Regions from separate parts of the Pristimantibacillus sp. Z349TD_6 genome, predicted to be linked through region 2. Evidence: riboswitches for the same ligand, from Rfam matches in the RefSeq annotation. Region 2 holds a riboswitch; each other region holds the start of a gene.
What was found. Region 2 has a riboswitch for cyclic di-GMP ahead of AC0VYE_RS00470 (transglutaminase-like domain-containing protein). Riboswitches for the same ligand answer to the same signal wherever they lie in the genome.
Positions count from the first base shown of each region.

Region 1: linked by a shared signal. The riboswitch ahead of AC0VYE_RS08640 (anti-repressor SinI family protein) and the one ahead of AC0VYE_RS00470 (transglutaminase-like domain-containing protein) in region 2 are both predicted to bind cyclic di-GMP.
Region 3: linked by a shared signal. The riboswitch ahead of AC0VYE_RS05450 (sensor domain-containing protein) and the one ahead of AC0VYE_RS00470 (transglutaminase-like domain-containing protein) in region 2 are both predicted to bind cyclic di-GMP.

Region 1 covers NZ_CM149662.1:2,007,122-2,010,406, forward strand. The annotation lists gene galE (UDP-glucose 4-epimerase GalE) at 1-909, shown strand, start outside; cyclic di-GMP riboswitch class II at 1,103-1,186, shown strand; gene AC0VYE_RS08640 (anti-repressor SinI family protein) at 1,203-1,364, shown strand; gene AC0VYE_RS08645 (helix-turn-helix domain-containing protein) at 1,379-1,711, opposite strand; gene AC0VYE_RS08650 (lasso peptide isopeptide bond-forming cyclase) at 2,118-3,285, shown strand, end outside.
Region 2 covers NZ_CM149662.1:94,108-97,392, reverse strand. The annotation lists rRNA gene AC0VYE_RS00475 (16S ribosomal RNA) at 1-691, opposite strand, end outside; gene AC0VYE_RS00470 (transglutaminase-like domain-containing protein) at 1,009-1,818, opposite strand; cyclic di-GMP riboswitch class I at 1,831-1,909, opposite strand; cyclic di-GMP riboswitch class I at 1,961-2,039, opposite strand; gene lysS (lysine--tRNA ligase) at 2,207-3,285, opposite strand, start outside.
Region 3 covers NZ_CM149662.1:1,272,822-1,276,106, forward strand. The annotation lists gene AC0VYE_RS05445 (metallophosphoesterase) at 1-908, shown strand, start outside; cyclic di-GMP riboswitch class I at 1,025-1,110, shown strand; gene AC0VYE_RS05450 (sensor domain-containing protein) at 1,195-3,285, shown strand, end outside.

The DNA.
Region 1 (3,285 bases), 1.9 Mb from region 2:
ACAAACAAAGCCTTTACATTTTACCAAATGGATCTAATGGATCAAATCGGTCTTGAAGGTGTTTTCACCAGACATACTATTGATGCAGTTATTCACTTTGCAGGATTGAAGGCGGTAGGTGAATCTGTACAATTGCCACTGTCATATTATCACACTAATATTACAAGCACCTTAATCCTGTGTGAGGTTATGAAGAAGTATGGTGTTCATAAGCTTGTATTCAGCTCCTCTGCAACGGTATATGGTCGACCGGAACATGTGCCGATTGAAGAAAGTTCTTCGCTTGGAGCAACGAATCCTTACGGAAGAACAAAGCTCATGCTAGAACAAATTTTGCAGGATTTAGCGGAGTCTAACGAGCAATGGGGGATTTCAATTTTACGATACTTTAACCCAATTGGTGCACATAAAAGTGGAAGAATTGGCGAGAATCCTAATGGTATTCCAAATAACCTTATGCCATACATATCTCAGGTAGCTGTAGGCAGGCTTAAAAAAGTTAATATTTTTGGAGATGATTATCCAACCATAGACGGCACAGGCGTAAGGGATTATATTCATGTCGTGGATCTAGCGAGAGGACATTTATGTGCACTAGAAAAAATCATGAACAAATCAGGTGTGGATATATTTAATCTCGGAACTGGGCGTGGGTATAGTGTATTAGAGATGATTACTGCATTCGAGAAGGTATCGGGACGAAGTATTCCATATTCATTTACAGATCGTAGACCAGGAGATATTGCCATTTGTTATGCTAATACGATGCTTGCAAACGCGGAGTTGAATTGGGTTGCGACACTTGGGATAGAGGAGATGTGTGCAGACTCATGGCGCTGGCAATATTTAAATCCAAATGGTTATGAGGAAGAGACCACTAGAGATTCCATTAAAGAATTGACATCTTAATTTAAAGCTGTGAAATAATTAAACACAATTAGGTCTGTTTTCTATATCGGTTGGTAGCTCTTTCCTATTTATCGCTCCATTTAACATTACTTAAATAAATTCGACAAAAAATGTAATTATCTATCATTTTTGTGAGACATGAAGCGACAGTATGCGCACTTGTGGTGATTTATAATACATCTATAAACGAATGACAAGCATGGGAGACGTTGAAATGCGTTTAGTATCTGGGCACCTTAAACGCATGGAGTCAGTGGTGCAACCGTCCTGAAATGAATGGGGGACATGGGAAAATGGTACTAGCTAAAGCAGAAGATATTCAGGAATTGGATATGGAATGGGTAACATTAATCATGAAAGCACGTTCTTTGGGATTCAGCAAGGATGAAGTAAGGAAAGTATTGCTTTGTCTTGAAGAAAGTAAGGATAATGATGTACAAGTAACAGCTGTATAAAAGTGGAAAAAGCGCTATTCGCGCTTAATTTTCCATTTATTAAATTCTAGAAACTCTTTAAATTGATCTTTGCTCACACCGGAAGCCATAGCTTCTCTTACTAAATCAGCCCACTCGTTGTCTAAATTGTCGGGTTTGCGATCATTTTTTTCATCGGTATTCAAAAAATCTTCAACCGTCACATTCAATACGGCGCCTACCTTTTCGAGGAATTGAATCGAAGGATTTTGCTGGAGCCCTCGTTCAATGGAGCTTAAATAAGATTTAGCGACGCCCGCCCGTTGGGATAACTCTGTAAGGGATAGGCCCTTTCTCTTGCGCAGCAGTTGAATGCGTTCTCCAATCATAACAAATTCCTCCGTTATCACATCGTTGTAGACTATTTCTATTATAACGAATTATTCTTAATTACGAAAGGTTGTTAGCTATAACGCACTTATTTTTTTATTTAAACATTAAAACCACTTATTTTAATAATGAGTGGTTATTTTTTTATTTATTAAACCACGATATTGACTTTCAGAAAATGTTTTTAATGTAAGTTACTAATGTAAGAAAGTAATCGACAATTTGTTTTTAATAAAGAACAAAAGTTATGAATTTTTTGCAATTTATCGTAGAAAAGTCATTGACAAAGGTTTATTTCAGGTGTAATATTCAAATATGTTCTTTATAAAGAACTGCAAAGTAAAGGTTTTGTTTTTGAAATAAGTACGTAAATAAAACAAATTCTATATCCACCCGGAGGCCACGATGAGCGCCATCGCAGGAGTGTTTCATACCGGCAAGCAAAGTTTGGCATGGCAGCAGGGCGATGCTTTAATGGAGGCATTATCTCAGTTTCCATGCAATACAGCTCAAGCTTGGCATGCCGATAATATATTTTTAGGTTGTCATAATCAATGGATTACACCAGAGTCGATCAATGAACGTAATCCTTTTTTGGATGATGAACGAGGGCTTGTTATAACTGCGGATGCAATTATTGATAACCGCATAGAATTATTCAACCGACTCGAAGTAGAGCAGCAATTAAGAAGAAATATGACCGATAGCGAGCTAATTTTATTAGCTTATGATAAATGGGGGGATAGAACACCTATTTATTTAGCTGGTGATTACGCCTTCCTAATCTGGGATTGTAGAAGACAGAAGCTGTTTGGTGCAAGAGACTTCTCCGGAGGTCGTACGCTCTATTATCATCGAAATAATGAGCGTGTTGCCTTTTGTACAACAATTGAACCCTTACTTACGTTATTGGGCAAGGAGAGGTTGTTAAATGAACAATGGCTTGCTGAGTTTCTAGCTATTTCTGGCATGGTTGACGTTGCGGATGCATCCAAGACGGCCTATCGAAATATTGAGCAGATCCCTCCATCTCATACGATAACGATAACTGCAGGGCGAGTTACTCTTGCAAGATATCATCAACTCAGATCAGATGAAGTCGTACGATTTAAATCAAATGATGAATACGTTGAGGCGTTTCAGGATGTGTTTCAACAAGCAGTTACTTCAAGGCTGCGGACACATCGTAATGTTGGAGCACAGCTTAGCGGCGGTTTGGATTCAGGCTCTATTGTTGGCTTTGCTTCAAAGACACTGCAACCGCAAAATAAAAGTCTGTACACGTTCAGCTACGTACCGACAAGCGACTTTGTTGATTATACACACAAATCAATGATTACTAATGAGAGACCTCTTATTGAATCCACCGTGGAGCATGTTGGAGGTATTGAAGAGCACTACTTGGATTTCCGTGGGCGTGACTCTTACTCTGAAATCGATGGCTTTCTAGATATAAACGAAATGCCATATAAGTTTTTTGAGAACTCTTTTTGGATAAAAGGGATGTTCGAGAAAGCAGAGGAGCAAGGTGTAGGTGTGCTGCTTAATGGAGGCAGAGGCAATTTGTCAATTT
Region 2 (3,285 bases):
GTGGAATTCCACTTTCCTCTTCTGTACTCAAGCTTTGCAGTTTCCCTTGCGACTTGGGGTTGAGCCCCAAGTTTAAACAACAGACTTACAAGGCCGCCTGCGCGCGCTTTACGCCCAATAATTCCGGACAACGCTTGCCCCCTACGTATTACCGCGGCTGCTGGCACGTAGTTAGCCGGGGCTTTCTTCTCAGGTACCGTCACCTTGGGAGCAGTTACTCTCCCAAGCATTCTTCCCTGGCAACAGAGCTTTACGATCCGAAAACCTTCATCACTCACGCGGCGTTGCTCCGTCAGACTTTCGTCCATTGCGGAAGATTCCCTACTGCTGCCTCCCGTAGGAGTCTGGGCCGTGTCTCAGTCCCAGTGTGGCCGATCACCCTCTCAGGTCGGCTACGCATCGTCGCCTTGGTGAGCCGTTACCTCACCAACTAGCTAATGCGCCGCGGGTCCATCTATAAGTGATAGATTGCTCCATCTTTCCCGATTCAGTCATGCGACCATATCGCGTATCCGGTATTAGCATTCGTTTCCGAATGTTATCCCAGTCTTATAGGCAGGTTACCCACGTGTTACTCACCCGTCCGCCGCTAAGTATCAGAGGTGCAAGCACCTCATCAACTCCGCTCGACTTGCATGTATTAGGCACGCCGCCAGCGTTCGTCCTGAGCCAGGATCAAACTCTCCAAATTGGTGTTTGACTTGCTCATTACTTTTTTATCGCTTTTTTCGCTTATCCCGAAGGATTTGCGAGGCAGTTATTACTCGTTGTTCAGTTTTCAAAGAGCAATCTTTTCTCTCTTGTCGTCCGTGTATCTCGTTGGCGACCTAGATAATATATCATAGGCGTATATAGCATTGCAAGTGTTTTTTTCATTATTTACGAAAAAGTTTTCAATACTCCTATTTGCCTTCTAATTACGTAATCGTTGCTTCGCTTCCTCCTCACCTATATTGAAGAAAGACATAAAAAAACGAGCTGTGCGATTTTCGCAAGCTCGTATGACTTCTAATATGTTTTTGTAACAGTATATTGAGCTGCATCCTTGATAAGCTCATACTTTTTCTTGCCCTTCTTTAGACCTGCATCAACTGTCGTATCAATCGTAACCCATTTCCCATCCAAGTACACTTCATTCCAAGCATGATAAACATCCACATAAGTAGATTGTCCCATCAAGAGCTTCGTAGGAATATCCACGCTCCGCAGCATTGCCGCAAATAATGAAGCGTATCCGTAGCAGATATCCTTTCTCGATTTAAAGGTGCGATCAATATTGGGGAGGTAATCAACTGACAGATTAGCAGCTAATTGATTATCATAACTTACATTCGTAATAATATATTCGTAGATTGCCTTTACTTTCTCCATATCCGTTTTTTTATTGCTGGCTAATTCTTTTGCCTTGACGATGGCGCTGCTCGCATTCGACCAGTCAATATTCTGGATAGAATTCAAGTACAAAACCTTGTTGTCTTTCAAATCAAGCGTCACGGTTTCTTTCTTCGCCAGTTTGTATTTGTTGCCTGTTGTATTCTCAAGAACGGATATCGTGTATTCACCATTGCCAAGCTGCAACGGAAACTTCTCAGCTGTTTTTCCGCCAGTTAGATTATATGTATAATTTGATGCGCCTTTTGCGATCATAAGCTTCGTTTTCACTTTAGTGTTCACTTCATATTGTACGGAGACAACACCTTTATCTAAATTCCCCGTATTGAGCCAATCAGAAGAGTCCGCTTCATTTGCCTGAACGACCGTTACATGGATGGATGCAAAAAGAACAAAAGCTGCGATGACTAACATAAATTTACGCATGAATATACTCCCTTCGGTAGCTGGCTGCCATCTTACGGAAGGCCCTTTAGCTTTGCGTCCCTACCTTTCGATAGGTTTGCCATTATCGTGTGAAGCGCTATGTGATGAATTTCCCCTATACAAACAAAAAAAAGCCTGTTCATTCGGTAGCTGGCTGCCATCATACGGAAGGCCCTTTAGCTTTGCGTCCCTACCTTTCGATAGGTTTGCCGTTATCGTGTAGCGCTTTATTAGTTCTATTCTACCATATGAATCTAGCAAATCAATAGATTGCACTACAATATCAATCATAATTTGAATGTTTTTAAGGATTGTTGTTGCAAATTCTCGATATTAGAAAAAAAAGAACCGTTGGCTGCTAAAAGCCATACGGTCCCTTGTCTTTTTCTTATTCAGCAGAACGCTGATCTCTCATATGAGGGAACAACAGTACATCACGAATAGATGGAGCATCTGTTAGAAGCATGATCAATCGGTCGATACCGATTCCTAGTCCGCCTGTTGGCGGCATGCCGTATTCCAGAGCGCGGATAAAGTCTTCATCCATCTCATGCGCCTCGTCATTTCCATGCTCACGCTCAACAAGCTGCGACTCGAAACGCTCACGCTGATCAATCGGATCGTTAAGCTCCGTAAATGCATTAGCATGCTCACGTGCTACGATGAATAGCTCAAAGCGATCGGTGAAGCGTGGATCTGCTTCGCTCTTCTTAGCAAGCGGCGAGATAGCAACCGGATGTCCTGTAACAAAGGTTGGCTGAATAAGCGTGTGCTCACCGAACTGTTCAAAGAAAGCGTTGAGAATATGACCAAAAGTCATATGCGGATCAACGGCAACTTTGTGTTCTTTCGCCAAACGATGGGCTTCCTCGTCGCTCATTTCCACGCCGAAATCTACGCCCGTCGTTTCTTTGACAAGCTCAACCATGCTGACACGGCGCCACTGAGGTGTCAAATCAATCTCTTGGCCTTGATAAGTGATTTTTGTTGTTCCAAGAACCTCTTGCGCAATATGTGCGATGACATTCTCTGTCAATGCCATAATATCCTTGTAATCAGCATAAGCCTCGTAAAGCTCAATCATTGTAAACTCTGGATTGTGGCGAGTCGAAATCCCCTCATTCCGGTATACACGGCCGATCTCATATACTTTCTCCAATCCGCCTACAATCAGTCGCTTCAAATGAAGCTCGATTGCAATACGCATGTAGAGCTGCATGTCCAGCGCATTATGATGCGTTTCGAAAGGACGCGCTGCAGCACCGCCTGCAATGGAATGCAGAGTTGGTGTTTCTACTTCTAGATAACCGCGGGAATCTAGGTAGCGACGCATGGATTGAATGATTTTGGAACGAGTAATAAAGGTTTGTTGGACGTCGGGATTCACGATAAGGTCAACATAACGCTGACGATAACGAAGCTCTACGTCTTTCAAGCCATGATATTTATCAGGCAATGGAAGAAGCG
Region 3 (3,285 bases), 1.2 Mb from region 2:
TTTATGAGCGACTGCTGCAAAGATTCGGACGCTACATGAAGGAAAATGATATATCGATGCTCCTGCTCGATGGCGAGCTTTTGCCATGGGAGGCGCTGGGAGAAGGTCTCATTGAAAAGCAGTTTAAGCCAATTGAGAAGGGGCTTGAGACAGAGCTTGCTTTTCTGAAGGCAAATGGATTCGAGGAAGCGTTCGGAAAGCTTGCGTATGATTTCAAGGAAAGCGGTTTTGAAAAGGATCAGTTTCACCTTAGCAAAGGGGCTATTAATGAGAAATATGGCCTAGCCGTCTATCAAAACTTTAAGCATGTTCATTCTGTTCTTGAGAAAAATAGGCCAATTGACGAGCATATCCAAGCATATGAAACGTATAAGAGGCAGCTGGAGCTGTATGCCGAGGCAGGGGAACTTGAATACAAGCCATTTTCGCTGCTCAAAATCGTATACGTAGACGGAAGCGAGCAGCTGCCAGCGTGGAAAACCTCTGAGATGTATCGATTCCTCTCTGACGATCCATTCCTCACGCTTGTGCTGTCTGATGCGGAGAGCTATGAGCTTGCAGAAAAATATTTCTACACGCTTACGGTAGACAATCATATGGAAGGTGTCGTGATTAAGCCCGAGATGCTTCAGCCGTACACGGTTCCCTATATGAAAGTGCGCAATAAGGAATACATGTCTATTATTTACGGTTATGATTATAGATTTCCGCACAAGTACAATAAGCTCATCAAGCAAAAAAATATTACGCAAAAGCTTCGTACATCATTTAACGAGTACCGGCTAGGACAGCATATGCTGGCGATTCCTTTTGCTGAAATTGCCCCAGAAAACGATGGATATCAAGCGGCTGTTGCGAATCTTTTGTTTGAGGTTGCCAAAGAGAAGGAAATCGATCCTAGATTGTAAAACATCAATATACCATACCTCCCAAAATGGGAGGTTTTTCTACATCATTCGACCTATTATGAAATTGGTTATGGTATATATCGGAATAATATGGAATACTGGTATATGTAAAAAGTCCTAGTAAAAAGCAAAGTTGTCGAAAGACAATGACGCAAAGCCAACAGGCCTAAAGGAAATTTCCAAAGGTGGCTGGGTTGCCAAAAGGATGAGTGATAACATACCTATATCCTCTCCTTAAAAACTTCAGGTTACCGCCTACGTTATGAATAAGAGGGGATATTTAGCAATGAAACAAATGATTAAACGTTTTAATGGAAATGTTAATGTTGGTAGTTTTAATATTGTTCAAAAGTTAGCCAATTTAGGTTACTGGGAGTTTGACCATATTCGCAGAGAAGCATCCTGGTCGAATCAAATGTTCGAAATATATGGTATGAAATCTGATTTCTCGATGACGATTGAACAATTTTTTGAGTTTGTACATCCCGAAGATCGTCAGCGCGTTAATGAGCAGTTCCACCTTGCCATTGAATCAAAAAAGGAAAGCGTTTCCGAGTACAGAATCGTTCGTCAGAACGGTGAAGTTAGATATGTGGTGGAAAACATTACGTTCATACGGAATGCCGAAAACGAGATATTGTTGACGATAGGCATGATTCAGGATGTAACGGAAAATAAAAAAATACAGCATCGCCTCACACTAGAAGAGCAGCTTTATAAATCGATATTTGAAAACAATCCTGACGCGGTCTTTTCTTTAGACGCACAAGGGCGTTTTTTGTCATGCAATTCTGTGCTTGAGCAAGTGTTTGGATATACGAAAGAGGAAATTATAAATGATAGTTTTCATAAATTTGTAGATGCCGCAGCACTGGATAAAACGATTCAATATTTTGAGCAAACGGTCAAGACGCTGAATCCTCAAAACTATGATACGACAGGCATTACGAGAACAGGGCAAACGGTCGAATTTAATGTGACCAATATTCCAATCATTATTAATAAAAAGCTTATCGGCGTCTACGGCATTGCCAAGGATATTACGCAGCAAAAAATGATTGAGCAATCGTTGACTGAGACCGAATTAAAATACCGCAGTATTGTTGAACAATCCATTGTCGGTATTTTTGTCGCGCAAAAAAACAACTTCGTTTATTCAAACGATCAGCTCAATAAAATGTTCGGTTATGACTCTTTGATCGGTATGGATATTATACAGACGATCCATCCGTCAGATCGTGAAGCCGTCATTAATCAGCTAACGAAGTTGCAGGAGGGTCATTCTTTATCTAATTTCTGCCACAGAGCCATTAAACAAGATGGGACGATTATTCATTGCGAAGTGCACTATAATCAAGTGTCAAATATGGGTGAGCAGGCGATCGTTGGCGTAGTCCTTGATGTTACGGATCGGAGCAAGGCTGAGGAATTAAATCAATATTTGGCTTACCACGATTATTTAACGGAGATGCCAAATCGCAGAATGTTTGAAGACCAGCTAGATAAGCAGCTAAGGGTAAGCGAGTATTTTAAGCAAAGGCTGGCGATCATGCTGATTGACGTAGATCGTTTCAAATATGTAAATGATACGCTGGGGCATCCGATTGGGGATGAGCTGCTGAAACAAATCGCCTTCCGATTGATGAGCAACTTACGTGATGGCCAAACCGTATTCCGACTTGGCGGAGACGAATTTGCAATTATTATAGCTGATGTAAAGCAGCAAAACGAAATCAAGGATATGGCAGCTACTATTATTAGGCTTATTAATGAGCAATTTTTGATAGAAGGATATGAGCTGAATGTAACCGCAAGTATTGGAATCAGTCAATCGCCTGGCGATGGGAGCTCGGTGGAGCAGTTGATGAAAAATGCGAATGCGGCTCTTTATCATGCGAAGTCCAGAGGCAGCAACCAATCACAGTGCTATTCCGCTTCTTTAAATGTGCAATCATTCAAATTGTTTTCACTCAGCAATGATTTGCGTAAAGCGCAGGAAAGAGGAGAGCTGTTCCTTCATTACATGCCTCGCGTACATTCGCAAACGATGGAAATTGTTGGTGTTGAAGCACTGCTGCGCTGGAATCATCCGGATTGGGGATTGGTTGCTCCGTCTGAATTTATACCGATCGCAGAGGAAACGGGGCTTATTGTATCGATAGGAGAATGGGTGCTTCGCGAAGCCTGTATGCAGCATAAACGGTGGCAGAGCTTAGGCCTGCCTTCGGTTACGCTATCGGTTAACTTTTCGGTGCAGCAGCTTCTTCAGCAAAATATATTGCATACCATCGATCAGATTATCGAGGAGACAGGAATTTCCCAAGATCGATTGGAAATTGAAATAACGGAAAGCTCCTTTATTAGCAATGAGAATGCG